Regions from separate parts of the Diaphorobacter sp. JS3051 genome, predicted to be linked through region 2. Evidence: riboswitches for the same ligand, from Rfam matches in the RefSeq annotation. Region 2 holds a riboswitch; the other holds the start of a gene.
What was found. A riboswitch is a leader RNA that binds a small molecule or an ion and turns the genes downstream of it on or off. The one in region 2 is predicted to bind S-adenosylhomocysteine.
Positions count from the first base shown of each region.

Region 1: it holds a riboswitch for S-adenosylhomocysteine, as region 2 does, so the genes downstream of both, ahcY (adenosylhomocysteinase) here and metH (methionine synthase) in region 2, are expected to answer to the same signal.

Region 1 is NZ_CP065406.1:2,067,442-2,082,578, forward strand. It holds gene erpA (iron-sulfur cluster insertion protein ErpA) at 1-27, opposite strand, end outside; gene I3K84_RS09885 (polymer-forming cytoskeletal protein) at 88-486, opposite strand; gene I3K84_RS09890 (DUF6776 family protein) at 541-1,257, opposite strand; gene rpsI (30S ribosomal protein S9) at 1,399-1,791, opposite strand; gene rplM (50S ribosomal protein L13) at 1,802-2,230, opposite strand; gene I3K84_RS09905 (serine/threonine-protein kinase) at 2,385-4,271, opposite strand; gene I3K84_RS09910 (23S rRNA (adenine(2030)-N(6))-methyltransferase RlmJ) at 4,487-5,377, shown strand; gene I3K84_RS09915 (septal ring lytic transglycosylase RlpA family protein) at 5,422-6,138, opposite strand; gene I3K84_RS09920 (DUF4124 domain-containing protein) at 6,158-6,781, opposite strand; gene metF (methylenetetrahydrofolate reductase [NAD(P)H]) at 6,852-7,691, opposite strand; gene I3K84_RS09930 (TlyA family RNA methyltransferase) at 7,688-8,686, opposite strand; gene ahcY (adenosylhomocysteinase) at 8,799-10,229, opposite strand; S-adenosyl-L-homocysteine riboswitch at 10,296-10,377, opposite strand; gene I3K84_RS09940 (peptide chain release factor 3) at 10,516-12,141, shown strand; gene I3K84_RS09945 (HAD-IIB family hydrolase) at 12,159-12,995, shown strand; gene I3K84_RS09950 (c-type cytochrome) at 13,092-13,748, shown strand; gene I3K84_RS09955 (Lrp/AsnC family transcriptional regulator) at 13,774-14,205, opposite strand; gene I3K84_RS09960 (ornithine cyclodeaminase) at 14,318-15,137, shown strand, end outside.
Region 2 is NZ_CP065406.1:2,544,890-2,560,026, reverse strand. It holds gene I3K84_RS12335 (Glu/Leu/Phe/Val dehydrogenase) at 1-321, opposite strand, end outside; gene I3K84_RS12330 (PPK2 family polyphosphate kinase) at 502-1,419, opposite strand; gene I3K84_RS12325 (LysR family transcriptional regulator) at 1,449-2,372, opposite strand; gene I3K84_RS12320 (PACE efflux transporter) at 2,444-2,932, shown strand; gene cynR (transcriptional regulator CynR) at 2,976-3,902, opposite strand; gene I3K84_RS12310 (muconate cycloisomerase family protein) at 4,052-5,254, shown strand; gene catC (muconolactone Delta-isomerase) at 5,282-5,578, shown strand; gene I3K84_RS12300 (dioxygenase) at 5,625-6,548, shown strand; gene I3K84_RS12295 (tripartite tricarboxylate transporter substrate binding protein) at 6,575-7,567, shown strand; gene ccoG (cytochrome c oxidase accessory protein CcoG) at 7,654-9,066, opposite strand; gene petA (ubiquinol-cytochrome c reductase iron-sulfur subunit) at 9,111-9,725, opposite strand; gene I3K84_RS12280 (sigma-54-dependent Fis family transcriptional regulator) at 9,929-11,281, shown strand; S-adenosyl-L-homocysteine riboswitch at 11,448-11,569, shown strand; gene metH (methionine synthase) at 11,600-14,389, shown strand; gene I3K84_RS12270 (murein L,D-transpeptidase) at 14,425-15,137, shown strand, end outside.

The DNA of each region.
Region 1 (15,137 bases), 480 kb from region 2:
CGTGGTGTTCTCGGCAACGGCGCTCATGAAGGGCTCCTTGGGTCAGTCTTTGTTTCGATGGTAAGGCATAGCCCCCCAGCGCTCCGTTCACTGTGCGTTTGACGCCAGTTTCAGTGTGGGCTTTTCTTCCAGCAGCAGCGGCGCGGCCGGGCAGAGCTGCCCGGCAATCACCGCGCCCTGGTGCATTTCAAGGGCCTTGTAATGCACGTTACCGGTGATCCGCGCCTTGGGCTGAACCTCCAGCAGCTCCGTGGCATGTACGGGCCCCTCCACCGTTCCGTTGACGATGACATGGGCGGCATGCACCGCACCTTCCACCTTTGCTGATTCGGACACCACCACAATGCTGGGTTCAGCCGAAGACCGCAGGTCGCCGATCACTTCGCCATCCACCCGCAATCCGTCCGCGAACAGTACATCGCCCTGCACGCGCGTTCCTTGCGCAATCAGGCTCTTGATCGGGGGTGGCTTCTTGCGCGAAAACATGTGGTATTCCCTCGGGGTGTAGTAGTCGTTGCCATGCGGGTCCGCAGCCGGGCCCTATGGCTCCAGTGAAAAAGTCTGGGCCGCGCGCAACGAGGTTCCATCCATCAGGCGCGCGGTCACGGTTTTTACCATGGCGCCCGGCGGCAGGGCCGCCACGCCCTGAACCCGCCGGTACTGCCGGAACTGAAGCGGCTGGATGACCGCTGGAGACGTGGAGGACCACTCCGCCCCGTTCAGCGTGCCCGCCAGCAGCAGTTCCAGCCGGCCCTTGAATTCCGGCGCATTGCGCATGGGCTGCATGGCCAGCACCTGCCAGCGCAACTGCCCACCTCCCTCCAAGGTCTCGGCATGCAGCCCGCGGATGGTCAGGTTGCCAGGCTTGCCGGTGGGGGTCAGCTTCTCGAAGAAGCCCAGGTCCTCCCGCAGGCTACGGTTGTCGGCTTCGAGTTGCCGCAGTTGCTCCAGCAGACGATCCATGGCCGCCTGCTCGGCTATGCGCAGGCTGCCCGCGGCTTCCTGCTTTTCGTGCTGGAGACGGTTGTGCTCGCGCAACTGCGACACCTCTGCACGAAGGCGCTGCAATTCCTCCCGGCTGCCCGCGTCCAGCCCGGCGATCCGTTTGCCCAGGTCGAAGGCCCACAGCGTCATGGCCGCGCACAGGCCCAGGACGATGGCCACGGCCGCCCAGCGCAGCGGCCACGGAAGCGCGCTGCGCACGGTGACGCGCGGAGCGGAGATCGTGAGGCGGCGGCGCAGCAGTCGGTAACGCATGGGCAGTGCACGTTTCTTTCAGTGGGATGGTCGCCGCCCGCGGCAACGCCCAAAAACAAAAAAACCGCCCCGAAGGGCGGTTTCTGCAGTCTGCAGCACGCCGAGGGGCGCTGCAGCATAACGCAAGGCAGTGGCCGAGGCTTAGCGCTTCGAGAACTGCTTGGCGCGGCGTGCGGAGTGCAGACCGACCTTCTTACGTTCGACTTCACGGGCATCACGCGTCACGAAGCCGGCTTGGCTCAGTGCGGGCTTCAGCGTCGCGTCGTAGTCGATCAGAGCGCGGGTGATGCCGTGGCGGGCAGCGCCAGCCTGGCCGGATTCACCACCGCCGTGCACGTTGATCTGGATGTCGAAGGTTTCGACATGGTTGGTCAACGCCAGGGGTTGCTTGGCAATCATGATCGAGGTTTCGCGGCCGAAGTACTGCTGAATGTCTTTGCCATTCACAGTGATCTTGCCGGAACCCTTCTTCAGAAACACGCGGGCGACGCTGGACTTGCGACGGCCGGTGCCATTGTTCCATTCACCAATCATTCAAGGCTCCTTAGATTTCCAGCGCTTTAGGCTGCTGAGCGGTGTGCGGATGTTCCGCGCCGCCGTACACCTTGAGCTTCTTGATCATGGCGTAGCCGAGCGGGCCCTTGGGCAGCATGCCCTTGACGGCCTTTTCCAGCGCGCGGCCGGGGTGCTTGGCTTGCAGATCGCGGAAGTTCGTGGCCGTGATACCGCCGGGATAACCCGAGTGGCGGTAGTACACCTTGTCCAGGGACTTGGTGCCGGTGACCTTGAGCTTGGAGGCGTTGATGATGACGATGTAGTCGCCGGTATCAACGTGAGGCGTGTAAATGGCTTTGTGTTTGCCGCGCAGACGGAGGGCAACTTCGCTGGCTACCCGGCCGAGCACCTTGTCGGTGGCGTCAATCACAAACCACTCGTGCACGACCTCAGCGGGCTTTGCGCTGAATGTGGACATGAGTTTCTCTTTTCTAGAGGTGGTTTGGCGGTCCTTTTCCACGGTCGGTGCTTTTCTGATGAAAGCCTCTTAGGTGGGATGTCGCGCTTCGCCGCGGGACCTAAAAATCGCTGCGAAGCCGGCCATTATACAAAATCGACCGCTGCGCAGTGCCCTACTGCGAGTAAAGCTGTCGCCTGCGCTCCTCGGCTTCCTGCCGGCGGCGGTTTTCCACGCAAATGGGATGGTTGGCCAGCCCCGGCTTCTGGCATTGCTCGTGAATGCACAACGGGCGAGCAAAGAAACTGGATGCCTCGCAGGCCTCGTCAGGCCCGGGCACCCTTGCGGGCACCGCAGGGCGTGACGGCGCAGGGGGAGGTGGCGCCGGCTCGGGAGCCGGAACCACAGGGGCGGGCGCTGGGGCAGGCGCGGTCGCCTCGGCAGCCTTGCGCGCAAGCCGGGGTTTGGAGACGGCCGCAGGCCGGGCCTCAGCCACCGACGCAGCCTCTGGCTGCATTGCCATTGCCGCCGACGCGGGGTCCGCCGCCTCATGCGACACCATCACCACCTCTGCCGGCTCCGGTGCTGGCGCTGGTGACGCAAGTTCCGTGATGATCTCGTTTTCGGGGGTATACCGCGGCGCGCTCTCCCGGCCTCCCCACCACGGACTGCTGGCGATGACCAGCAGCGCCAGGGAGGCAGCCATACCCCACACCAGCCGTGCCCGTCCGCCATGACCTGCTCTGGCAACACGGGGGGCTGATGCATGGCGTGCAGCCTTCTGGGGGCGGGGTGTGCGCGCGTGCGTCTGTTGGCGTGTACCGGTCGGCGCGTCATGTTGCGGCATCTCGCGCGTATCTGCGAAGGCCTGCGTGTCGCCCGCATCGGCAACGGTTTCCGCAAACACGGTCGCAGGCTCCACGGGTGACGCCATGAGGTCTGCCGGCGCGCTAGCCGACGCCGCCACAACGGTGGCGGCCTGCGGCCGGGAATTCTGCGGCTGCGACATCGCCGTGAGGTCGATCATCGGGACTGCCACGCCCTGCGCATCCTTGCTCGAGGGCTCCACCCAGATGGAGCCCAGTTCGGCACGGAAGTCGAACCCGTCCAGTCCCGCGGGCGCAGCCGTCATGCCCATCGTCTGCAGGAACGCGTCGATGGATTGTGGACGGTCCTGCGGCTGCAGCGCCAGGCACTGCGACACCGCATCGACGAACGGACGCGAGTATTCCACGCCGAACTGCTTGCGCACCGTGCGTGCTACGCGGGAGAACGACACCATGCGGTCGCGTATGGCGCGCAAGGTGGCGGGCAACGGCGTGTCGTTGCACAGACAGCCATGCACGACGGCGCCCAGCGAATACAGGTCGCTCCACGGCCCTTGGTGCAGGTGCGATGCCGCGTCCGTGTACTGCTCTATGGGCGCGTAGTTGACTTTGAGCACGGCCGTGTGCTTCTGGTCCCGGTCGCTGATCGCATGCCGCGCGGCGCCGAGGTCCAGCAGCACTGGTGGGCCATGGTCCTGCAGGAAGATGTTGTCCGGCGAGATGTCGCGGTGCAGCGTCTGTCCTTCGTGCAGCACCCGCAACGCGCTGGTGACCGACCACAACACCTTGCGCAGCCATTCCTCGGGGGGCGGCGTGCGCATGTGCGCGCGCGCCTGCTTGAGGGTCAAGCCGCTGTACAGGGGCATGACCATGTAGGCCGTGTGATTGGCTTCCCAGAACCGGAAGACCTTCACCAGCGAGGGATGGTCGAACTGCGCCAGCAGGCGCGCCTCGTCCACGAACGAGGCCAGGCCCGCCTGGAAAGACTGCTCGTCCGACGAGGAACGCACCCAGAGCGAATGCCCGTCCGCGCGGCCCGCCAAGGCGGCAGGCATGTACTCCTTGATCGCGACGAAACGCAGCAGGGAATGGTCGAACGCCTGGTACACCATGCCGAAGCCACCCACGCCCAGCAGCGCCACGATCTCGAACTCTCCCAACCGGGTGCCCGCCGGGAGGGCGTCGACGTGGTGCGCGACGCTGGCGGGCGTGAAGCGGGGGGGGAGCGAAGACATGGAGGGCGTTGCGGACAAGGGATGCGGATCAGCGAGTGCAGCGAAGTCTAACGAGGAAGCGGAGGAAGCACCGCGGCACGCCGCAGCGGACGCCATGATGCGCCAGGCAGCCAGGCCGACGCGCAACAAAGCGCATCCTGTCTGCCAAAAACATCACTTCCCGTACCAGGCGGACCCGCATTGTGCCCGCGATGGCGCTGGTTACCATTGGGTGCATGTTCAGTTACCGCCACGCCTTCCACGCAGGCAACCACGCCGATGTGCTCAAGCACACGGTGCTCCTTGCCACCTTGCAACACCTTCTACAGAAAGACGCGGCCCTGACCGTTCTGGACACCCACGCCGGCGCGGGCCTGTACCGGCTCGACGGAGACTATGCCTCCACCAGCGCCGAATCCGCGGACGGCATTTTGCGCCTCGTGCCGCCAGCGGCTCTTCCCGCCCTGGCACCCGCGCTGCAGGACTACGTGGACATGGTGCGCGCCTTCAACCAGGGCGATGCCACGCGCGTCTACCCCGGCTCGCCCTTCATCACGCAGCGCCTCTTGCGCGCCCAGGACAAGCTCAAACTGTTCGAGCTGCACCCCACCGACGCCCGCTCCCTCGCAGGCAACATAGCCCAGCTTGAAGCAGGCAGGCAGGTGGCCGTGCTGCAGGAGGACGGTTTTGAGGGCGTCAAGAAGTTCATCCCCCCACCGGCCCGCCGCGCGCTTGTACTGTGCGATCCCAGCTATGAAATCAAGAGCGACTACCTGCGCGTGCAGGCGCTGTTGCAGGATGCGCTGAAGCGCTTTGCGACCGGCGTGTATGCCGTCTGGTACCCCATCATTCCGCGGGCGGAGGCGCACGATCTGCCGCGCCGGCTCAAGACGCTGGCCCAGAAGGCGGGCAAGCCCTGGCTGCATGCGACGCTGACCGTGAAATCCAGCAAACTGGCCTCCCCTGCGGCCGGCGAAGGCGCGCGCCGGCCCGGCCTGCCGGCCAGCGGCATGTTCGTGGTCAACCCTCCCTTCACGCTGCAGGGCGTGCTGCGCGAGGCGTTGCCGCAGATGGCGCAATTGCTGGCCCAGGACCGCAACGCGTCCCACACGCTGGAGGTGGGTTAAGCCCCGGGGCAGCGGCGCCCGCACGATCCCTGGGATGCCGTGGTTTAGCGCCGCCGGGCCCGGCTCTTGCGGGGAGTAGTGCGCGCAGCGCCCTGATTTGTGCGCGCTTGCGCGGCGCCCGCTGGAGCAGCGGCCGGCGAGGCTGCGGGCGTGGACGACGGGTCCAGCTCCGGCAGATCTTCGGGGCAGCTGTCGTCGTCCGGCCCCATGTGCCAGATCTCCACGGGCTTGATGCCCAGGCCCACCATGCCCAGTTCCTGCGCCGCGGCCTGGCTCAGGTCGATGACCCGGCCTGGCGCGAACGGTCCGCGATCATTGACGCGCACCACCACCACCTTGCCGTTGACCAGGCTGCGCACGCACACCCGCGCCCCGAAAGGCAACGTGCGGTGCGCGGCGGTGAGTTCCCCATGGTCAAAACGCTCGCCGCTGGCCGTGCGCCGGCCATGCAGGCTGCCGCCGTACCAGGAGGCCAGCCCGCGCCCGAGCAGCACGCCGCTTTCTTCCTCGTCTTCGCGGCCGCGCTCGATGGCGGTATCGGCTTCACGCGGAGAAGACGGTGCCGAGCGCACCCTGCCCTCCTTGCGAGCCCGCGGCGGGGCCGATACACCGGAGTCCGGTGGGCTGTCCGCCTGCGCGCCCGCCGGTCCCGGCAGTGCCTGCGACGGGCCATGTGCTATTACAGGGGGCGCATCGGCGGGTGGCGCCGCGCAACCCGCCAGCACGGCCGCCAACAGCACGCCGGCCAACCACCGTCCCATGCGGCCGGGATGCAAAGGGTCAGAAGTCGCCGCAGCGGGTGATGACGTTGGTCTCAAAACGGCGCAGATCATTGCGTTCACCCGGTGTCAGGTCGGTGCGCGCTCTCTTGGCGGCCAGGATGCGCTTGGACTCCGCGCATTGCAGCGCCTTGCGGCTTTCCTGCTCCTCCTGCGCCAGTTGGGCTTGTTCCTCGCGCTCGCGCTCTGTGCGGCGCTGGCTGCGTGCCTCGCGGCGCTCGCGGTAGTAGCGCGAGGCGGCATCGCTCTCCTCGTCGCTGCAGTCGCGCCGGTATTCGCGCTGCATGCCTGCGATGACGTCGTAGCTGGAGCCGTTGGCCGATGCCCCGCGGATGCTGTTTTGCAGCGTGCGGCAGCGCCCGCTCATGTAGCTCTCGTATTCCGGCACCTCGCGCATCGCACTGCTGCGCCGGGACGGGGTGGGCGCGTAGCTGCGGGGCTCGACGCGTGGCTCCACCGGCCCCGCCGAGACGGCGGTGGTCACCATGCCCTTGGGGCAGGGGCGCGCCAGGGTGTAGACGGCGCCCTGCTCGTCGCGGCAGGAATAGCGCGTCTGCGCCGACGCGGGCGATGCCATCGCAAGCGACAGCGTGGTGAACAGCAGGAAGGCAATGACGGGACTCATACCGCAAACGCGCAGGGGATAGGAGGAAGAGGACGGGAAAAAGCTGCCGATATTACCCATCCCCGCCGCTTCAGAGCCCCAGGCGGTCGCAGATTTCCAACGTGGCCGCGCTCTGGTTCATGGTGTAGAAGTGCAGGCCCGGCACGCCCTCGCGGCGCAGTTGCTCGCACAGGTGCGTGACGACATCCAGGCCGAAGGCGCGAATGCTCGCCACATCGTCACCATAGCCCTGCAGGCGCAGGCGGATCCAGCGCGGGATCTCGGCGCCGCAGGCGTCCGAAAAGCGCAGCAGCTGCGACGCGCCCATGATCGGCATGATGCCCGGCACCACGGGCACGTCCAGCCCCAGGCGGCGCACGTCCTGCACGAAGCGCAGGTAGGCGTCGGCATTGAAGAAGTACTGTGTGATGGCCGAGTCGGCGCCCGCGCGCACCTTGGTGGCAAAGGCCTGCAGGTCGGCATCCGACGAACGGGCCTGGGGATGGACCTCGGGGTAGGCCGCCACCTCGATGTGGAAGTCGCGCCCCGTCTCGGCGCGGATGAACGCCACCAGATCGCTCGCGTAATGGAACTCGCCCCCGATGCCGTAGCCGCTGGGCAGGTCGCCGCGCAGCGCAACCAGGCGCTTCACGCCCATGGCTTTCAGCTCGGCGAGCTGCGCGCGCACGCTGTCCTTGGTGGCGCCGATGCACGAGAAGTGCGAGGCCGCGCTCACGCCCTCGGCGAGGATCTCGCGCACCGTGCCGAAGGTGCCCGCCTGCGTGGAGCCCCCCGCGCCGTAGGTGACGGAGCAGAACTCGGGCCGGCGCGCATACAGCTGCTGGCGCACGGCGCGCAGTTTGTCGGCGCCCTCGGGCGTCTTGGGCGGGAAGAATTCAAAGCTGACCGGAAAGGCCGTGGAAAGGCTCATGCCTTCCTCCTTGCATGGATGAAGAACTCGCGGTTGCCGTCGCCCCCCTCGATGGGGCTATCGATCCAGGCCACCACGTGCAGCCCCAGCTCCGTGCAGCAGTCACGGATGCGCTGCTCCACCTGCGGATACAGCTGTGCATCGCGCACGATGCCGCCCTTGCCCACTTGGCCGGGTTGCAACTCAAACTGCGGCTTGACCAGCATCAGCAGCTGGCCCTGCTCTTTCAACAGCGGCACCAGCGCAGGCAGCACCAGCGTGAGCGAGATGAAGGACAGGTCGCCGGTGACGAGATCGAACGCCGGCGTGATGTCCACGTCCTCGCACCCGGGACGGCGGCGGCGCTGCACGGGCAATGAGCCATCGGCGCGTGCCTTGGCCTTGGCGGCGCGCTCAGCCTTGAAGCTCTCGATCTCATGCTCCTTGGCGTCGTCGCTGTCGTCGTACTCATCGTCCACCATGCCGCCGTTGCGCATCCAGGCGTAGGGGGCCTGGGGCTGGGTGTCGTTGTCTTCCGCGTCCTCGATGACTTCGGACAGCGCCACGTCGCAGGCGTCCTGCAACGCCTCGGGCGTGAGGGCCCGGGCATTCACGCCTTCCACGCAGACCACCCGCGGGTCGGCGCGCAGCCGCTCGTGCAACTGGCCGTGGCCCACGTCCACGCCAATCACCTGGGCAGCGCCATGTGCCAGCAGGCAGTCGGTGAAACCGCCGGTGCTCTGCCCCACGTCCAGGCAGCGCAGGCCAGCCACTTGCATGCCCGTGGCCGCCAGCGCGCCTTCAAGCTTGAGGCCGCCGCGCGAGAGGTACTTGGCCTCCGCAGCGTCCAGCAGCTGCACCTCAACCCCCGCAGGAATGTCGTCGCCGTTCTTGGCCACCTTCTGCCACGGCAGCGTGGGCGCCAGGCGCCACTGCACGCCGGCGGCAATCAACCGCTGGGCCTGCGACCGGGTGGCCGCGTAGCCGCCTTCCACCAGAAATACGTCCGCGCGCATCGCGCTATCCTCTCATATCGATAGCTGGCAGCGCTTGCAGCGAGCCACTTTCAGCAATTTTTCATGCTGAAAACAGCCACTGGCAAGCGCAAGCAGCTATGCTTTTTAACAATCAATAGCGGTAGGTGTCGGGCTTGTAGGGGCCCTGCTTCGGCACGCCGATGTAGGCGGCCTGCTCGTCGCTCAGCTCGGTCAGCATGGCGCCCACCTTCTTCAGGTGCAGGCGCGCCACCTTCTCGTCGAGGTGCTTGGGCAGCACGTAGACCTTGCCCACGTCGTAGCCCTCGGGGTGGGTGAACAACTCGATCTGCGCGATGGTCTGGTTGGCGAACGAGTTGGACATCACGAAGCTGGGGTGGCCCGTGCCGCAGCCCAGGTTCACCAGGCGGCCCTTGGCCAGCAGGATGATGCGCTTGCCGTCCGGGAAGATCACATGGTCGACCTGGGGCTTTATTTCTTCCCACTGGCAGTGCTCTTCGAGCTTGGCGACCTGGATCTCGTTATCGAAGTGGCCGATGTTGCAGACGATGGCCTGGTCCTTCATCGCCTTCATGTGCTCGAAGGTAATGACGTCGCGGTTGCCCGTGGTGGTGACGAAGATGTCGGCCTTGTCGGCGGCCCACTCCATGGTCACGACCTTGAAGCCTTCCATGGCAGCCTGCAGGGCATTGATGGGGTCGATCTCGGTCACCCACACCTGGGCGCTCAGGGCGCGCAGCGCCTGGGCCGAGCCCTTGCCCACGTCGCCATAGCCCGCCACCACGGCCACCTTGCCGGCAATCATCACGTCGGTGGCGCGCTTGATGCCGTCCACCAGCGACTCGCGGCAGCCGTACAGGTTGTCGAATTTGGACTTGGTCACCGAATCGTTCACGTTGATCGCACGGAACAGCAGCGTGCCCTTGGCCGACATTTCCTTGAGGCGGTGCACGCCGGTGGTGGTCTCTTCGGTCACGCCGATGATCTGGGCGCTCTTGCGGCTGTACCAGGTGCTGTCCTCGGCCAGCTTGGCCTTGATGGCGGCGTACAGGATGCGCTCTTCCTCGCTGCCGGGGTTGGCCAGCACGGAGGCGTCCTTTTCAGCGCGCTTGCCCAGGTGCATCAGCAGCGTGGCGTCACCGCCGTCGTCCAGGATCATGTTTGGGCCTTCGCCCTCGCTGCCCTTGGGGCCGAAGTCGAAGATGCGGTGGGTGTAGTCCCAGTAGTCCACCAGGGTTTCGCCCTTGATGGCGAACACCGGCGTGCCGGTGGCGGCAATCGCGGCGGCGGCGTGGTCCTGGGTAGAGAAGATGTTGCACGAGGCCCAGCGCACGTCGGCGCCCAGGGCCTTGAGCGTCTCGATCAGCACGGCCGTCTGGATGGTCATGTGCAGCGAGCCCGTGATGCGCGCGCCCTTCAGGGGCTGCTTGGCCGCGAATTCCTCGCGGATGGCCATCAGGCCGGGCATCTCGGTTTCGGCGATGCGGATCTCCTTGCGGCCCCAGTCGGCCAGGGAGATATCGGCAATCGCGGAGTCGGCTGGGGACTTGAGAACAGCGCTCATGGTGGTTTCCTTGATGGGTATCTGAAAAAACCGCGCCTGGGGGATGGGGCTCACCGCACCGCAAGGCGTGGGTGAGCGTCGTTGCTGGGTATGACTTCCGAGCCTCGCGCCCCGCCGTGCTGGGGACGCTGCAACGCTCCTCGGAAAGTGCAAGATTATACCGGCGCCCCCGCACCACGCGCCGCGCCGTAGAATCCCCGCCCAATGCCAGGGCGCTCCCGCAGGGTGCGCCCGCCTCTTCTCGCACCGGCCGCAGCGCACCGCGCGGCCCTCACCCAGAATCACTGTGTCGTACGCCCCAGAAACCCGGCGCCGCCGGACTTTTGCCATCATCTCCCACCCCGACGCCGGCAAGACCACGCTGACGGAAAAGCTGCTGCTGTTCTCCGGCGCCATCCAGATCGCCGGCGCCGTGAAGGGCCGCAAGGCCAGCCGCCACGCCACGTCCGACTGGATGGAGATCGAGAAGCAGCGCGGCATCTCGGTGGCGTCGAGCGTGATGCAGATGAGCTACCGCGACCATGTCATCAACCTGCTGGACACGCCGGGCCACAAGGACTTCTCGGAAGACACCTACCGCGTGCTCACGGCCGTCGATTCGGCCCTGATGGTGATCGACGCGGCCAACGGCGTGGAGGCGCAGACGCGCCGCCTGATCGAGGTCTGCCGCCAGCGCGACACGCCCATCATCACCTTCGTCAACAAGATGGACCGCGAAGTGCGCGACCCGCTGGACATCCTGGACGAGGTGGAGCGCGAGCTGGGCATGCCCTGCTGCCCCATCACCTGGCCGGTGGGCCAGGGCAAGTCGTTCGGCGGCATCATCAACCTGCGCACGCAGACCATGACGGTGTTCGCCCCCGGCAGCGAAAAGCGCCCGCAGGACTTCGAGGTCATTCCGCTGGCCGATGCCGACAAGCTGCGCGCGCGCTTCGGTCAGGCCTTTGACGACGCACTGGAAAGCATGGAGCTGGCGCAAGGTGCCTCGGCGCCCTGGGACCATGAAGCCTTCCTGGCTGGCAAGCTCACACCGGTGTTCTTCGGCTCGGGCGTGAACAACTTCGGTGTGATGGAAGTGCTGGATGCGGTGGTGGACATGTCGCCCCCGCCCGGCCCGCGCAAGAGCTCGCTCGTCGTCAACAAGCAGACCGTCGAGAAGACCATCCTGCCCGAAGACAAAGGCTTTTCGGGCGTGGTGTTCAAGGTGCAGGCCAACATGGACGCCAACCACCGCGACCGCATCGCCTTCGTGCGCGTGGCCAGCGGCAAGTACACGCCCGGCATGAAGCTCAAGGTCCAGCGCACCGCCAAGGAACTGCGCCCCACCAGCGTGGTCACCTTCATGAGCCAGCGCCGCGAGGCGGTGGAAGAGGCCTACGCCGGCGACATCATCGGCTTCACCACGCACGGCGGCGTGCAGCTGGGCGACACCATCACCGACGGTGCCAACCTGCAGTTCACCGGCCTGCCGTTCTTCGCCCCCGAAATGTTCATGACCGTGGTGCTGAAGAACCCGCTGCGCACCAAGCAACTGCAGCAGGGCCTGATGCAACTGGGCGAGGAAGGCGCCATCCAGGTCTTCAAGCCCGAGGCCGGCGGCAACATGCTGCTGGGTGCCGTGGGCCAGCTGCAGTTCGAAGTGGTGCAGCACCGTCTGAACACCGAATACGACTGCGACATCCGTCTGGAAGCCTGCCAGTACACGGGAGCCCGCTGGATCACCGCCGACACGCCGGCCGAACTGCGCGAGTTCGAGAACGCCTACCCCATGCGCATGGCGCGCGATGCGGCGGACACGCTGGCCTATCTGTGCACGAGCCCATATGACGTACGGCTGGCGCAGGAGCGGTTCCCGAAGATTCACTTCCATCCGCTGCGGGAGCATGCGGGGTTGGCGTTGCAGAACAGTTGACGCGACCCCCATCCGCCATGCACCCTCTTGCCTCATGGGACGAGTTGGCGCGCACGTGCATCACCGGCGTGCTCACCGACATCGACGACACCCTGACCACCGATGGCGCCATCACCGCCGATGCCCTGCAGGCGCTGGCCGACCTGAAAGCCTCAGGGCTGCACGTCATTCCGATCACGGGCCGGCCGGTGGGCTGGAGCGAGCCTTTTGCCGCTGCCTGGCCGGTGGACAGCATCGTTGCTGAGAACGGTGCGGTGGCGCTGCTGCGGGCGTCCCGAAATTTTGCCCCAAATGGCCTACAGTCCCCGTGCGATAAGCGCGAGCAGCTATTAAAGTTGTATCAACAGGACGCCGCCACGCGCGCCTCCAACTTCGCGCGCATGCAACAGGTGCTGGCCGAGATTGAAGCCGCCGTGCCCGGCGCCCGGCGCGCCACCGACTCGCCGGGGCGCGAGACGGACATCGCCATCGACCACAGTGAATTCACGCACCTGCCCCAGGCGGCCATCGACCAGGCTGTCGCCCTGATGCATGCCGCGGGCATGAACGCCACCGTGAGCAGCATCCACATCAACGGCTGGTTTGGCGCGCACAACAAGCTGGAGGGTGCGCGATGGATCGTGCGCGAGCTGTTCGGGCGCGATCTGGACGCCGAGCTGGAGCGCTGGGTCTACATCGGTGACTCCACCAATGACCAGCTCATGTTTGCGCACTTCCCGCACAGCGTGGGTGTGGCCAATATTGCGCGTTTCGTGCCCCAACTGCAGCATCTGCCGCGCTATGTGACGCAGGGCGAGCGCGGGGCAGGGTTTGCAGAACTTGCGCAATCCTTGCTTGCCATCAACGATCGCTGACATCGACCGTCCAGGTGCGCGTTGCACTACCAAAACGCCACCGGGGCTTCACAACTCGCCTTCTAAAATGACCCTTTTCACAAAAAGGGTTACACCATGGCAAGGCGCATTCCCGCAATGCTGGCGCTGGCGTTGTTCGCCGGGCTGGCGTGGCAACCCGCGGCGATGGCCCAGGCCGGCCGCAGCAAGGTGGACATCGACACGCGCTTGCAGCAAGCCATGGCGGACCCCAAGCTGGCCGACGAGCTCTACAAGGTGGGCCGCAAGGTCTCGGCGGTGTGCGCCAACTGCCATGGCGACGGAGGCAACAGCACCAAACCCTCGGTACCCAACCTCGCGGGCCAGAACCCGGCCTATCTGTTGGAGCAGGTGCGGCAGTTCGCAGACGGGCGCCGCCGCTACGAGTTCATGGAAGGCATGATCCGCGCGATGAACAGCGACGAGAAGATCGGCATGGTGCTCTTCTACGCCGCGCAGCCCGTCACTCCCAAACCCGTGGCGGACGCAGCGCTGCTGGCCAAGGGGCAGGAGATCTTCGGCAAGAACTGTTTTCGCTGCCATGGCGACATGGGCCGGGGCAACGACCAGATCGCACGCATTGCCGGCCAGCAGACCGACTACCTGCGCAGCACTCTCAAGCGTTACCGCGACGGCCCAAACACGCGCGCCCATTCGATCATGACGCCCAACACCAAGCTCCTCACGGACGCCGACATCGAGTCGCTGGTGGCGTACGTCTCGTCGATGCAGTGAAGCACCGCCCGCTCGGGCGGGTCGATCACAGCTTGTACGTGGACAGCAGGATGCTGGTTTCGGTGCGCGCGATGCCCGGCGTGAGCCGAATGCGCGTGAGCGCCAGGTCGAATTCCTCCAGGCTCTGCGCGTGCAGTTCGGCCACGATGTCCCAGCGGCCGTTGGTACTGTGCAGCGCGCCGACCAGCGGCTCTCCACGCAGGGCGCGAATCACGTCAGGCGCCGCGTTCCCTTCCACTGCAATACTCATCCAGGCGCGGATCCGGTGGGGCTCCGACTCGGGGCGCAGCCGCACGGTGTAGCCGACGATGACGCCCTCTTCCTCCAGCCGGCGCAGGCGGTTCTGAACGGTGCCGCGGGCCACGCGCAGACGTGCGGCGAGCGCCGCCACCGGCATGCGGGCATCCGCACGCAGCAGGGCAATGATCTCGCGGTCGACGTCGTCCATGTTGCGCATAGTGCCACGGGTTGCTGGCGAAACGCCAGTTTTTTGCGCTTATTGAGCAGTTTGCAGGCTGGCACCAAGCGCAGGGCCTGTCCACAATGGGGAAACACGTTGGACCGACACCATGACACGCCTCATTGACTTGTCGACCCTTGCTGCCTTTGTGCATGAACGGGGCGCCGCACGCTGCATGACCGAGCTGGCGGCCGAGCTTCGCTCCGACTTCCTGCGCTGGGAGTCTTTTGACAAGTCCGCCCGCACGGCCAGCCATAGCCCGCGCGGCGTGATTGAGCTGATGCCCGTGGCTGACGATGCGCTCTACAGCTTCAAGTATGTGAACGGCCATCCCGGCAACCCTGCCAGCGGACTGCCCACAGTGATGGCCTTCGGCGTGCTGGCGGAGGTCCGTACCGGCTATCCGCTGCTGCTGTCGGAGCTGACGCTGACCACGGCGCTGCGCACCGCTGCCACGTCGGCGCTGGCGGCGCAGGCGCTTGCACGACCCGGCAGCCGCCGCATGGCGCTGATCGGCAACGGGGCGCAGGCGGAGTTCCAGGCCCTGGCCTTCCACGCGTTGCTGGGCATCCGCGAACTGCGGGTGTACGACACCGACCCCGCCGCCACCGACAAGCTGGTGCGCAACCTGGCGCACGTCGATGGCCTCACCGTGGAGCGCGCCGCCAGCACGGCCGAGGCCGTGCGCGGCGCGGACATCGTGACCACGGTCACCGCCGACAAGAGCCGCGCCACCATCCTCACTCCCGCGATGGTGGAACCCGGCATGCACCTGAATGCCGTGGGCGGCGACTGCCCCGGCAAAACGGAACTGCACCCCGATGTGCTGCGCGGGGCGCGCGTGGTCGTGGAATACGAGCCGCAAAGTCGCGTGGAGGGCGAGATCCAGCAATTGCCCGCGGACCATCCCGTTACCGAGCTTTGGCGGG
Region 2 (15,137 bases):
GGCCGACAGGGCCATGACTTCGGACAGGGTCACGTCCTGGTGAAAGCGCACACCGCCCTTGCCCGGGCCTCGGCTGACGTTGTGCTGCACGCGGTAGCCCTCGAAGTGGGCGATCGTGCCGTTGTCCAGCTCAATGGGCACATCCACGATCAGCGCACGCTTGGGGCGCTTCAGCGTCTCCACCCAGCGCGCCAGGCTGCCCAGATAAGGGGTGACGCGGTCGATTTGCTGCAGATACACCCCCCAGGGGCCGAGGTGGTTGGGGTCCAGATAGGACGGCAGCGCGTGGGTGGGAAGGGGTGGGTTGGGGGTGTTGGACATGCGGAATTCCTTGGGGAATGTCTACCAAGCGAAGCACTTTATGCCTGTCGCCCAGGGCTGTCCAACGCCGCCATGTTTCCATCTAATGCATTCGATGCATAACCTTGCCATGCCCGCGCCCTGGTGATATTTGCTCCTTTAAAAGGAGCTGTTGGCGCTTGCCGCGCAAGCGCTAGAGCCCTATTTGACTGTGAAATTTTCCAGCGCGGGGTCGCCCGGTGGGTAGCGCAGTTCCAACCGCTGCAGCACGCCGCGCAGCACGCTGGCGATCATCAGATTGCGGTGCGTCTTGGAGTCGGCGGGCACGATGGTCCACGGCGCCCACGGGGTGTGCGTGGCGGGCAGGAAGGCCTCATAGGCGCGCTGGTAGGCGTCCCACTGCTCGCGCACCTGGATGTCGCCCATGTCGAACTTCCAGCGTTTGGTGGGGTCGTCCAGGCGCTCCTGCAGGCGCTGGCGCTGCTCGTCCTTGCTGATGTGCAGCATGAACTTCATGACCACCGTGCCCGTTTCGGCCAGCAGCCGCTCGAAGTCGTTGATGTGCGCATAGCGCTGGCGCTGCTGCTCGGGCGTGATCCAGCCGTTCACCACGGGCACCAGCACGTCCTCGTAATGGCTGCGGTTGAACACGGTGAGTTCGCCCGCACCGGGCACCTGGCGGTGGATGCGCCACAGGTAGTCGTGCGCGCGCTCCAGCTCGGTGGGCGCCTTCCAGCCCACGGCATGCACGCCCAGGGCGCTCATGCGGCCGAACACGCCACGCACGGTGCCGTCCTTGCCGGCGGTGTCCATGCCCTGCAGCACCACCAGCAGCTTGTAGCGGCGGTCGGCGTACAGCAGGTCCTGCAGCGCGTCCAGCTCCAGCGCCAGCTCCTCCACGCGGGCCTTGTCCAGTGCCTTGTCGCCGCAGGAAAAAGGCTTGGCGCCAGGGTCGTAGTCCTTCAGGTGCAGCGCGCCGTTGTCCTTGTCGGCGTGCTTGCCGTTCTTGTCGTTCTTGCCGTTGCCGCCGTTCGGGGCGAAGTCCTTGGGCTGCCACTGGCGCCATTGCTTGGCCAGCGCGTCGTCGGCGATGTCAAAGGGTGGCAGGTAGGTGGGCATGAACGCTCCTCAAGATGGTCAGTGCCTGGCTATTGTGGCGCCGGGCTGCTGCCGGGGCGCTGGCGCGCCATCAACTCTACGAAGCGGCGTGCGCCCAGGCCCAGCGGGCGCTCGCGGGACCAGACCACGTCCACCCACAACTGGGCGCCGTTGCTCAGGTTCTCCAGGGGCAGTTCCACCAGCGTGCCGGCGGCGATGCGCGGCGCCACCAGCGCGCGCGGCTGCCAGCCCCAGCCCAGGCCCGCCTCGATCAAGCCCAGCGCGGCCAAGTGGCTGTCGGTGCGCCAATGGTGGCGCGCATAGACGAAGCGCGCATCGGTCTGCCCCAGGTCGCGCCCGGCCACGACGATCTGGCGCGTGCCGGCCAGGTGTTCCTCGCGCAGGCCTGCAGGGCCCGCACCCGCCGCGCGCGGCGCCAGCAGCGGATGTTGCGGCGCGATGACGGCCACCAGGGTTTCGCTGCCCACCTCCTGGAAGTCTTCCCGCCCGTCCAGACTGGGGCGCTCGAACACCAGCGCGAGCTGGGCGCGTCCGGCATGCAGCAGGGCCAGCGCATCGGCCTGGGGCGCGGCCAGCACCTCCACTTGCAGCAGCGGGTAGTCCTGCGCCAGCGTGGCCAGCGGGCCGTGCCAGCGCGCGGCCAGCAGCTCGGGTGCAATGGCCAGGGTCAGGCGCTCCTCCAGCCCCTGGGTCAGCGCCAGCGCCTGGGTGTTGAGCTGCTGCAGCTGCGCCGCCAGCGCGCGTGCCTGCGGCTCCAGCGCACGCGCGGCCGCCGTGGGGCGCGGCTCGCGGCCGCTGCGGTCGAACAGCGGCATGTCCAGCTCGGCTTCCAGCTGGGCGATGGCCATGCTCACGGCCGAGGGCACGCGCGACAGCGCCCGCGCCGCGGCGGAGAACGAGCCGCGGTCCAGCACGGCCAGGAACACGAGGACGTTGTCGGAAGTGAAGGCCATGCGCCAATCTATCAATATTTCTGAAAGAAGATGACTTTTTCCTTCAGATTTCACTCCCTATACTGCGCCGCATGAGTGCAACAACACATGCGGTCGGCCTGCAGGGGCCGAAGCGCCGGGTGGTCTTTGTCACCCTTTACGAAATCATCGCGATCATCGTCTCCAGCCTGCTCTTCATGGCCATTGGCCAGGGCGCGGGCGCTTCGGGGGTGATGGCCGTCGTCGCGTCCGCGCTGGCCATCGCCTGGAACGTGACCTTCAACGCCCTGTTCGAGCGCTGGGAGGCGCGCCAGCGCGTCAAGGGCCGCTCCGTACTGCGGCGCGTAGTGCACGCCGTGGGTTTCGAGGGCGGGCTGGCGCTGGTCCTCATTCCGCTGATGGCCTGGTGGTTCGGCGTGAGCCTGTGGCAAGCCACGGTGATGGAGGCCGGCCTGCTGCTGTTTTTCCTCGTCTACACCTACGGCTTCAACTGGGCGTTTGACCGCATCTTCGGCCTGCCCGCATCGGCCCAGGCCGTGTCTGCTGCCGCGCCAGCCGGGGTCGTGGTAGGTGCTCCTTAGTTCATAGCTGCTTGCGCTTGACTGGTAAGCGCTAGAGCATTTTTTACTCTTGCTGTGCAACACCGCCCTGCAGGGAAGGCGGAGCAGCGGTGCGTGCGATGGCGGGCCGCAATAGCGCCACGAACTCGCGCGCCGCGGCGCTGCGCGAGGCGCCGCGGCGCCACAGCAGCCCGGCGCGGCGCACGGTGCGCGGCTCGGTGAGCACGGCGGCGCGCATGTCGGGGCCCGCGTGCAGGGCCGCGTGCTCGGCGGCGATGGTGGCCAGCGGCCCGCTGCGGCAGGCCTGCAGCAGCGCATCCACCGACTCCATCTCCACGCGCACCAGCGGCGTCACGCCCGCCTGGGCGAAGGCCGCGTCGATCAACCGGCGCGTGGCGAAGCTGGCCGGCAGCAGCGCCAGCGGCACGCCCGCCAGCTCGGCCAGACGCAGGCGCTGCCTGCGCGCCAGCGGGTGGCCCTGGTGCACCACCAGATGCATGCGTTCCTCGAACAGCGGCTCGGCCTCGATCTCCTCGCGGCTGGCCGGATGGAAGGCAATCCCCAGGTCCAGCCGGCCGGCGATCAGGAGCTCCTCGATCTGGCCGCTGCGCAGGTCGCGCACGGTGAGCTGCACGCCCGGGTAGCGCGCGCTGAAGGCGGCCACCGCGTCGGGCACGAAGCGCGTGAGGAAGGTGGGGATCACGCCCACCTGGAGCGTGCCGGTCTGCAGCGCGCTCATGTCGGCCACGGCCTGCCGCCCGGCTTCCAGCTCCTGCAGCGCGCGCGCCGCGTGGTCGCGAAAGGCGTGGCCCGCCTGGGACAGGCGCAGCCCGCGCCCCAGGCGGTCAAAGAGCGGCACGCCCAGCTCGGCCTCCAGCTGGCGCAGGCCGTGCGAGAGCGTGGACTGTGTGACGAACAGCGCATCCGCCGAGCGGGTGAGGTGCTCGGTCTCGGCCACGCTCAAGAAGTACCGCAACTGGCGCAGTTCCATGGGTGCAATCCGTTCTAAGGGTTAACCCTAAAACCTGTGACTGTTCGATGACATCGAACAAAAACTGCAATATATCTCATTGGATTCGCCCCGATGCCAGCGCTAAGGTCATGGCCCGTAACGCTTTTTTCCGCCACGGCCCGCTTTCCATGACGACTTCTCCTTCCGCTTCCGTGCTGCGCATCGAACGCATCCAGGCACGCATCCTGGACATCCCCACGATCCGCCCGCACAAGCTCTCGTTCGGCGCCATCCAGCGCCAGAGCCCCGTGATCGTGCAGCTGTGGCTGAGCGATGGCGCCAGCGGCTTCGGCGAGGCCGCGACCATCGGCGGTCCCTCGTGGAACGAGGAATCGCCCGAGAGCATCCGGCACGCCATCGACAGCTACCTTGCGCCTGCCGTGATCGGCCAGGACGCGGGCCGCTTCGAGCAGTTGCTGCAGCGCATGGACTTGGCCTGCAAGGGCAATCGCTTTGCCAAGAGCGCCGTGGAGCAGGCCGCCATCGACGCCGTGGCGCGCAGCCTGGGCCTGCCCGTGTGGCAACTGCTGGGCGGCAAGCAGCGCGAGAGCCTGCCCCTGGCCTGGACGCTGGCCAGCGGCGACTCCGCCAAGGACATCGAGGAGGCCGAGAAGATGCTGGCCGCGCGCCGCCACCGCATCTTCAAGCTGAAGATCGGCGCGCGCGCCCCGCAGGACGACGTGGCGCACGTGGCACGCATCGCCCGCGCGCTGGACGGCCGCGCCAGCATGACGGTGGACGTGAACCAGGCCTGGGACGGCGCCACCGCGCGCCGCTACCTGCCAGAGATGATCGACGCCGGCGTGGGCCTGATCGAGCAGCCCGTGGCCCAGTGGAACGAGGAGGCGCTGCGCCAGCTCACCGCCACGCTGCCCCACACCGCGCTGGTGATGGCCGACGAGACCGTCTGCACGCCGCAGGACGCGATGCGCCTGGCGCGCCATAACGCCTGCCATGTGTTCTCGCTCAAGATCGCCAAGCACGGCGGCCTGCTGCGCACGCGCGCCGTGGCCGACGTGGCGCGCGCCGCCGACATCGGCTGGTACGGCGGCACGATGCTGGAGACCTCCGTCGGCAGCGCCGCCTCGGCCCATGTGTTTGCGACGCTGGGCGGCACGCACCACAACTGCGAGCTGTTCGGCCCGCAGCTGCTGGTGGACGACATCGTGGAGCAGCAGATGGTCCTTTCCGACTTCGCGCTGCAGTTGCCCGACGGGCCGGGCTTCGGCCTCACCGTGGTGCCCGATCGGCTCGACCGCTTCGACCGTGCACGCCAGGGCCTCACGCCCGTGCACGTGGACCTGGGCCGCGCCAGCGCGCAGCCCGCCTGAACCCTTTTTTTGCCAGGAGAAACCCAGATGCTGTTCCTCGTTCGCATGGATGTGAAGATTCCCCACGACCTGCCCGCCGCGCAGGCCGACGAAATCAAGGCCCGCGAGAAGAAGTACTCGCAAGACCTGCAGCGTGACGGCCGCTGGCGCCACATCTGGCGCGTGGTGGGCGAGTACGCCAACTACAGCGTGTTCGACGTCCCGTCCAACGACGAGCTGCACCAGCTGCTGTCGCAGCTGCCGCTGTTCCCCTACATGGACATCCACGTGACGCCGCTGGCCAACCACCCGTCAGCCATCGTGCAGGAAGGCGCCGCCGGCTGACGCACGGCCCCCGATACCCCCACATTCCATCCCACAGGAGAGAGACATGGCCGAATACACCGCCCAGCAGTTGCTGGACATCGTCAACACCGTGCACGTGGCCGAGGGCAATGCCCGCGTGCGCCAGATCACGCAGCGCATCGTCACGGACCTGTTCCGCACCATCGAAGAGCTGGACGTGACGCCCGACGAGTTCTGGGCCGGCGTGAGCTGGCTCACGCGCCTGGGCGCCAGCGGCCAGACGGGCCTGATCACCGCCGGCCTGGGCTTTGACCGCTTGATCGACATCCGCATGGACGAGGCCGACGAGCGCGCCCAGCGCGCCGCGGGCACGCCGCGCGCCATCGAGGGCCCGTTGTTCGTGGCCGGCGCGCCGCTGTCCGAGCGCGAGGTGCGCCTGGACGAGGGCGAGGAGCCGCCGCGCGGCGAGGTGGTGGTGATGGAAGGCCGCGTGCTCGACACCGACGGCCAGCCTGTGGCCGGCGCGCTGATGGACGTGTGGCACGCCAACGAGCTGGGCCGCTACTCGCACTTCGACCCCGACCAGGCGCCCTACCACCTGCGCCGCAAGATCCGCACGGGCGCGGACGGCAGCTATCGCTTTCGCAGCTTCATCCCGCCGGGCTACGCCATCCCGCCGGGCAGCCCCACGGCCGAACTGTTCGACGCCCTGGGCCGCCATGGCAACCGACCCGCGCACATCCACTTCCTGGTGGTGGCCGAGGGGCTGCGCACGCTGACCACGCAGGTCAACATTCCGGGCGACAGCTTCCTGGACGACGACTTCGCCTTCGCCACGCGCGACGGCCTGGTGGTCACGCTGGAGCCGGGCACGCCCGCCGCCGGCTATGAATCGCTGGGCATCAGCGCGCCGTTCACCCGCGTGCGCTTTGACTTCGTGCTGCAAAAGGCCCTGTCGGCCGACGAGCAGCGCCCCGAGGCACGCATGGACCGCGTGGCCGCCGCCTGACATCCTGGACCTGAGGTAGACACACCATGACTTTCTCCCGCCGCATTGCCCTACTGGGCGCCTGCACCCTGGCCGCCGCCGGCCTGCTGCCCGCTGCCGCCATGGCGCAGCCCGACGCCAACTGGCCTTCCAAGCCCATCAAGTGGGTCGTGCCCTTCCCTCCGGGCGGCGCCATGGACGTGATTGCCCGCACGCTGGGCGAGAAGGCCGGCCGCACGCTGGGCCAGCCCTTCGTGATCGAGAACCGCCCCGGCGCGGGCGGCAACATCGGCGCCGACGCCGTGGCCAAGTCACCGGCCGATGGCTACACCATCATGATCACGTCCATCGGCATGGCCACCAACAAGGCGCTGTACCCGCGCCTGAGCTACGACCCGGTGAAGGACTTCGCGCCCATCAGCCTGCTGGCCATCGTGCCCAACGTGCTGGTGGTGAACACCGCCAAGACGACCGACAAGTCCGTGGCCGACGTGATCGCCCATGCCAAGCGCGACCCCGGCAAGCTCACCTATGCCTCGGCCGGCAACGGCACCTCCATTCACCTGGCGGGCGAGGTGTTCGCCTCCATGGCCGGGTTGAACCTGCTGCACGTGCCTTACAAGGGCAGCGGCCCGGCCGTGACCGACATGCTGGGCGGCCAGGTGGACCTGATGTTCGACAGCATCACCTCGGCGCGCCCGCACATCCAGGCCGGCAAGCTGCGCGCGCTGGGCGTGACCAGCGCCAAGCGATCGGCCACGCTGCCGGGCGTCCCCACCATCGCCGAGGCCGGCGTGCCGGGCTACGAGGTCTCGCCCTGGTTTGCCGTGTTCGCGCCCGCGGGCACGCCGGCGGCCATCGTGAACAAGATCAACGCCGCGCTGATCGACGCCATGAAGCAGCCCGATACCGTGGCCAAGTTCGAGACCATCGGCGCCGAGCCCATCGGTACCACGCCGCAGCAGCTGGCCACGCACCTGGACAAGGAACTGGCCCGCTGGGGTGCGCTGATCAAGGAGCGCAACATCCGCATGGATTGATAGCGAAGTTGCTATGAAATAAGGAGCTTTCAGCGCTTGATAAAAGGGCGCTGGAAGCTCTTTTGGCTTGTAATCTGCGGCGGCGCCTACCGCGGCACGAGGAACACGGTCTTTTCCGACACCTGCGCCCGGTCGCCCAGCGCCTGTACGTCCAGGTGCACAGTGTGCGAACCGGCGGGCACGGCGCCATAGGGCACCTGCAGCCGCACCGCCACCCAGCGCGACTCGGCGGGGCCGATCTCCACTTCGGGCTCCGAGGCCACCTGCAGCCCCTGCAGGCCGCTGGCCGTGATGCGGTAGCGCTGGGGCTGCTCGGTGGCATTCATGACCTGCACGCGGTAGATGTTCTCCAGTTGCCCACCCGCCACCACGCGCGAGAGCGCGGCGCGGTCGCGCACCACATCCACCTTCAGCGGCGTGCGCGTGACCAGGCTGGCCAGCATGGCCGTGCACAGCGCCAGCAGCACGGCGCTGTAGAACAGCACGCGCGGGCGCAGCACGCGGCGCAGCATCTGTGCGCTGCTCCAGCGGTTTTGCATGCCGTTTTGCGTGGCGTAGCGGATCAACCCGCGCGGGTACTGCACCTTGTCCATCACGGTGTTGCAGGCGTCCACGCACATGCCGCAGCCAATGCACTCGTACTGCAGGCCCTTGCGGATGTCGATGCCCGTGGGGCACACCTGCACGCACAGCGAGCAGTCGATGCAGTCGCCCAGGCCGGCGGCCTTGGCGTCTACCTTCTTGCTGCGCGCGGCGCGCGGCTCGCCGCGCTGGGTGTCGTAGGTGACGATCAGCGTGTCCTTGTCGAACATCGCGCTCTGAAAGCGTGCATACGGGCACATGTACTTGCACACCTGCTCGCGCATGTAGCCCGCAAAGCCATAGGTGGCGAAGCTGTAGAACCCCACCCAGAAGATCTGCCAGGTGCCGTGCAGCGCCAGCAGCTCGCCGCCCAGCTGGCGGATCGGCACGAAGTAGCCCACGAACGTGAATCCGGTCCATAGCGCCACCGTCACCCAGGCGAGCTGCTTGAGTGTCTTGCGCCACAGCTTCTCGAAGGTCCATGGGCCCTTGTCCAGGCGCATGCGCGCGCTGCGGTCGCCTTCGGTCAGGCGCTCCAGCCACAGGAACAGCTCGGTGTACACCGTCTGCGGGCAGGCAAAGCCGCACCACAGCCGCCCCGCCACCGCCGTGAACAGGAACAGCGACAGCGCCGACATGATGAGCAGGCCGGTGAGGTAGATGAAGTCCTGCGGGTACAGCACCAGGCCGAACAGGTAAAAGCGCCGCGCGCCCAGGTCGAACAGCACCATCTGGCGCTCGCCCCACTGCCACCAGGGCAGGCCGTAGAACACCCCCTGGGTGAGCAGCACCAGCGCCCAGCGCCAGCGCGTGAACACGCCGCCGATGGCGCGCGGGTAGATCTTCTTCTTGGCTTCGTACAGGTCGACGTAGACGTCGCGTTCGGCAGCGGGGGGCTGGGTCTGCGGGGCGGGCATGGAAGGGGGCGTGGTTGTGATGGTCTTGGGCGAAGGGCGGTCGATCAGGCGCTGGCGCTGTCCTCGCCGATCAGCAGCCGCGTGGCGCTCAGGAAGCGGTGCGTCGGCACCTCCAGGTTCGTCGGGGCGGGCTTGTTGCGGTACACGCGACCCGCGTTGTCGAACGTGGAGCCATGGCAGGGGCAGAAGAAGCCCCCGGGCCAGCCCGCGCCCAGGCCGGACTGCGGCGCGCCCGGGGCCACGGCCGTGGGCGAGCAGCCCAGGTGTGTGCAGATGCCAATGGCCACGAAGACCTCCGGCTGGATGGAGCGGTGGGTATTGCGCGCGTAGTCGGGCTGCTGGTCCTTGGCCGATGCGGGGTCGGCCAACTGGGCGTCCAGCCCCTGCAGCGACTGCAGCATCTCCGGCGTGCGCCGCACGATCCAGACGGGTTTGCCGCGCCACTCCACGGTGAGCATGCCGCCCGGCGGCAGGCCGGCGATGTCCACCTCCACGGCTGCGCCCAGGGAGCGTGCGCGCTCGCTGGGCGCCAGGCTGCTGACCAGGGGCACGGCCGCGCCGACGGCGGCCAGGCCCCCGGCGGCGGCCGTGGCGTGGATCAGGGTGCGGCGTTCTGCGTCGGGCGCAGCGCAGGTGCACGAGGCGGGCAGGGCAGTCATGGCGATTCCTTCACGATGGGCGCGGCCAAAGGACCGCGCGCTTGCTTGTCCTGACTCAAGAGCCGTGCCAGCCTGGCTGCGCGGCACTGCGTGCGAAATCTCCATGTGGAACAAAGGCTTACATCCACCCAAGGAGTCAGCGCTGCCATGGTCGATGGCAGAAACACTGCCAATGCATGCCATTTGTGACACCATATGTCACCATGGCCGACACTCCTGATCTTTCTCCCACCCCGGCGCAGGTGGCGCAGACCGCGCTGCTCGCCTCCTGGCTGGAGGGGCTGCCCGAGCCGCACATCCTGTTCGACCGCAGCTACCGCATCGTGGCCGCCAACGGCGCCTACCGTCGCCAGTTCGGTCAGGGCGCGCCGGTGGTGGGGCGCACCTGCCATGCGGTCTCGCACCATTCGCCCGTGCCGTGCGACCAGGCGGGCGAGACCTGCCCGCTGGCGCGCTCGCTCTTCAGTGGTCAGCGTGAGCGCGTGCTGCACCTGCACCACACCCCGGCGGGCGAGGAATACGTGCAGATCGAACTGGTGCCGCTGCGCGACGAGGCGGGCCAGCCCCAGTACTTTCTGGAGAAGATGGAGCCGCTGCGCATTGCCCAGGGGCAGCCGGGCGCGCCGGGCATGATCGGGCGCGCGCCCGCGTTCCAGGCCGTGCTGGAGCTGATCGCGCGCGTGGGCCCGTCGCAGGCCAGCGTGCTGCTGCTGGGCGAGTCGGGCACGGGCAAGGAGTTGGCCGCGCGCGCCGTGCACGAGGCCAGCCCCCGCGCGGGGCGGCCGTTGGTGGTGGTGGACTGCGCCAGCCTGCCCGAGACGCTGTTCGAGAGCGAACTGTTCGGCCACGAGCGTGGGGCCTTCACCGGCGCCCATGCCGCACGCGCCGGCCTGGTGGAGGCGGCGCACGGCGGCACGCTGTTCCTGGACGAGGTGGGCGACATCCCGCTCACCATGCAGGTCAAGCTGCTGCGTTTGCTGGAAAGCGGCACCTACCGCCGCGTGGGCCACACCGAGCTGCGCCGCGCGGACATCCGCCTGGTGGCGGCCACCCACCGCGACCTGCGCGCCATGGTGCGCGAGGGGCGGTTTCGCCAGGACCTGTACTACCGCCTGAGCACCTTTCCCATCCAGCTGCCCGCGCTGCGCGAACGCCCGCAGGACATTCCGCTGCTGGCGGAATCGCTCCTGCAGCGCGTGGCCGGGGGGCGGGGCCTGGTGCTTGCGCCCGCGGCGCTGCGCCGGCTGGCGCAGCACCCCTTCCCCGGCAACGTACGCGAGCTGCGCAACGTGCTGGAACGTGCCGCGCTGCTGACCGACGGCGCGGTGGTGACCGCCCATACGATCGAGCGCGCGCTCTCGTTCGATGCGCCCGCGGCGGCGCCGGCCCGCGCTGCGCAGCAGCCCGACCATGCCACCCTGCGTGACATCGAATCCGAGGCCCTGCGCGCGGCGCTGGCGGGTGGGGCCGCGTCGCGTCGCGAATTGGCGCGCGCCCTGGGGGTCAGCACGCGCACGCTGTACCGCAAGCTGCGACTGTTACGGGAGCAGGGCTGATGCTCCTTGTTTGATAGCTTTTAGCGCTTGCTGTGGCTGGCTTGCGGTCTGTTTTTGCTTGAAACAGCCACCGCCCCGTGTAGGGGCCACGTTCTGGGCGCACAGTGCACGCGGGGGTATATCCATATGCCTGCCCCCCAAAGGTGGGCCGCGTAGAATTCGACGCTTTCCCGAGGAGCGCTGCAGCGCCCGCCGGCCGGGGCCGCACAGGCGGCTCGCGCGTGGCGGCGTCAGGCTCGGGCCCACCGCGGCATGCAGCCGTGCGTGTACCAACGGCGCTCACCTGATGTGTCTGTTCTTGTTATCCAGGTGAGCCCCATGCCGTCGTCCGCCCCCGCATCTTCCGTCCCTTCGCACGCCGTGCCGCCCATGCGCCTGTCGGGGCTGGAGCCCGTGTTCATCGGCGAGGGGAGCTTGTTCGTCAACGTGGGCGAGCGCACCAACGTCACCGGCTCCAAGGCGTTCGCGCGCATGATCCTGAACGACCAGTACGAGCAGGCACTGTCGGTGGCGCGTCAGCAGGTGGAAAACGGCGCGCAGATCATCGACGTGAACATGGACGAGGCCATGCTGGACAGCAAGGCCGCGATGGTGCGCTTCCTGAACCTCATTGCCTCCGAGCCCGACATCGCCCGGGTGCCGGTGATGGTGGACAGCTCCAAGTGGGAGGTCATCGAGGCCGGCCTGCGCTGCCTGCAGGGCAAGGGCATCGTCAACTCCATCAGCATGAAGGAGGGCGTGGAAGAGTTCAAGCGCCAAGCCAAGCTGATCCGCCGCTACGGCGCGGCCGCCGTGGTCATGGCCTTCGACGAGAAGGGCCAGGCCGACACCTTCGCACGCAAGACCGAGATCTGCGAGCGCGCCTACCGCATCCTGGTGGACGAGGTGGGCATGGCGCCCGAGGACATCATCTTCGACCCCAACATCTTCGCCATCGCCACGGGCATCGAAGAGCACGCCAACTACGCCGTGGACTTCATCGAGGCCGTGCGCTGGATCAAGCAGCATCTGCCGGGTGCCAAGGTGTCGGGCGGCGTGTCCAACGTGTCGTTCAGCTTCCGCGGCAACGAGCCGGTGCGCGAGGCGATCCACACCGTGTTCCTGTACCACGCCATCAAGGCCGGCATGGACATGGGCATCGTCAACGCGGGCATGGTCGGCGTCTACGACGACCTCGACCCCGAGCTGCGCGAGCGTGTGGAAGACGTGGTGTTGAACCGCCGCCCCGACGCGGCCGAACGCCTGCTGGAGATCGCCGAGGCCGCCAAGGGTGCCGCCAAGGACGACAGCAAGAAGCTGGAGTGGCGCGGCACGCCCGAGCACCCGAAAACCGTGGGTGAGCGCCTGTCGCATGCGCTGGTACACGGCATCACCGACTTCATCGTCGAAGACACCGAGGAGGCCTACCAGCAGATCGTGGTGCAAGGCGGCGGCCGCCCGCTGCACGTGATCGAAGGCCCGCTGATGGACGGCATGAACATCGTGGGCGACCTGTTCGGCGCGGGCAAGATGTTCCTGCCCCAGGTGGTCAAGAGCGCCCGCGTGATGAAGCAGGCCGTGGCCCACCTGATTCCCTACATCGAGGAAGAAAAGCGCCAGCAGGAAGCCGCCGGCCTGGACGTGTCCAGCAAGGGCAAGATCGTCATCGCCACCGTGAAGGGCGACGTGCATGACATCGGCAAGAACATCGTGACCGTCGTCCTGCAGTGCAACAACTTCGAGGTCATCAACATGGGCGTGATGGTGCCCTGCCATGAAATCCTGGCGCGCGCCAAGGCCGAAGGCGCGGACATCATCGGCCTGTCGGGCCTGATCACGCCCAGCCTGGAAGAGATGCAGTACGTGGCCGGCGAGATGGACAAGGACGAGTACTTCCGCATCAAGAAGATTCCATTGCTGATCGGCGGCGCCACCTGCTCGCGCGTGCACACGGCCGTCAAGATCGCGCCGCAGTACCAGGGCCCCGTGGTCTACGTGCCCGATGCCTCGCGCAGCGTGAGCGTGGCGCAGAGCCTGCTGGGCGAGCACAAGGACAGCTACCTGGCGGAGGTGCAGGCCGACTACGACCATGTGCGCCACCTGCATGCCAACAAGAAGAAGACGCCGGTGTGGCCGCTGGCGCAGTGCCGCGCCAACAAGACGCGCATCGACTGGGCGCATTACCAGCCGCCGGCGCCCAAGTTCATCGGCCGGCGCGTGATCAAGAACATCGACCTGGCCGAGCTGGTGCCCTTCATCGACTGGGCGCCGTACTTCCAGACCTGGGACCTGGCCGGCAAGTACCCCGACATCCTGCAGGACGAGGTGGTGGGCGAGGAAGCCACGCGCGTCTTCCGCGACGCACAGGCCATGCTCAAGAAGATCGTGGAGGGCCGCTGGCTCACGGCCCACGCCGTGGTGGGCTTCTGGCCCGCCAACACCGTGCGCGATGACGACATCGAGCTGTATGCCGATGCCGCGCGCGACAAGGTCGTGCTCACCTGGTACGGCCTGCGCCAGCAGGCCGAGAAGCAGCCCGACGCCGAGGGCCGCATGCGCCCCAGCCGCTGCCTGGCCGACTTCATCGCGCCTCGCCCGGAGGGTGGCGCACCCACGCAGGCCGACTACATTGGCGCGTTTGCCGTCACTGCCGGCATCGGCGTGGATGCCAAGGTGGCCGAGTTCATGGCCGACCACGACGACTACAGCGCCATCACCCTCAAGGCCCTGGCCGATCGCCTGGCCGAGGCCGGTGCCGAATGGCTGCACCACCGCGTGCGCACCGACTGGTGGGGCTACCAGGCGGGCGAGCAGCTGTCCAACGACGAACTGATCGCCGAGAAGTACGTGGGCATCCGCCCCGCGCCGGGCTACCCCGCATGCCCCGATCACCGGGTGAAGAAGCCGCTGTTTGCATTGCTGGGCACGGCCGACGTGGACATGGACATTACCGACAGCTACGCCATGACGCCCGCGGCCAGTGTGAGCGGCTTTTACTTCAGCCACCCCGAGAGCACCTACTTCAGCGTCGGCAAGATCGACGATGCGCAGGTGCAGGACATGGCCCAGCGCAGCGGAGTGCCCCTGGCCGAGGTGGAGCGCGCGCTTGCGCCGAATCTGGGGCTATAGCGCCTGGTCGGCGCAGGCCATGCCAAGATCGACCCATGAACCTGCGCCTGCTGACACACCACACTGCACCCCTGCTGCTGGCGGCCTGGATGCCGCTGGCTGCCTGGGCGAACCCGTCCTGGCTGACGGCTGACGGGCGCCCCCTGCCGGCTGCGCATGAAGCGGTGCGCTGGCTCAACGAAGCCGCAGCCGATGGGCTGGAGCCGGCCGACTATGGCGCGCAGCACCTGAGTGATGCGCTGGCGGCCGCAGCCGCCCGCGGCGTGGATGCCGCCTGCGCCGTGGCGCTCGACCAGGAGCTGACGCAGGCCGTGGAGCGCTACCTGTATGAGCTGCACGGCGGGCGCATCGATCCGGCACGGCTCAACGAGCGCTACGACCACTCCCGCCGCCCCCAGCCCGACCTGCGCGCCGCGCTGCAGACCGCGCTGGCCGACGGCCAGATCCAGCAGGCGCGGGACGCGGCCATCCCCCGCGTGCCCATGTACCCGGCGCTGCGCGCACTGCTGGCGCAGTACCGCGCGATGGGCGCTCACCCTGCCTGGGCGCAGCCGCTGCCCGCGCTGCCGGGCCGCAAGCTCACGCCGGGCCAGCCTTGGGAGGGCCTGGGCGTGCTGGCCGAGCGGCTGGTGGCGCTGGGCGACCTGCCGCCGCAGCCCACGGGCGAGCCGCCCGCAGCGTCCGCGCCAGCGCAATACACCCCCGCATTGGTCGAGGCCGTCACGGCCTTCCAGCGCCGCCACGGGCT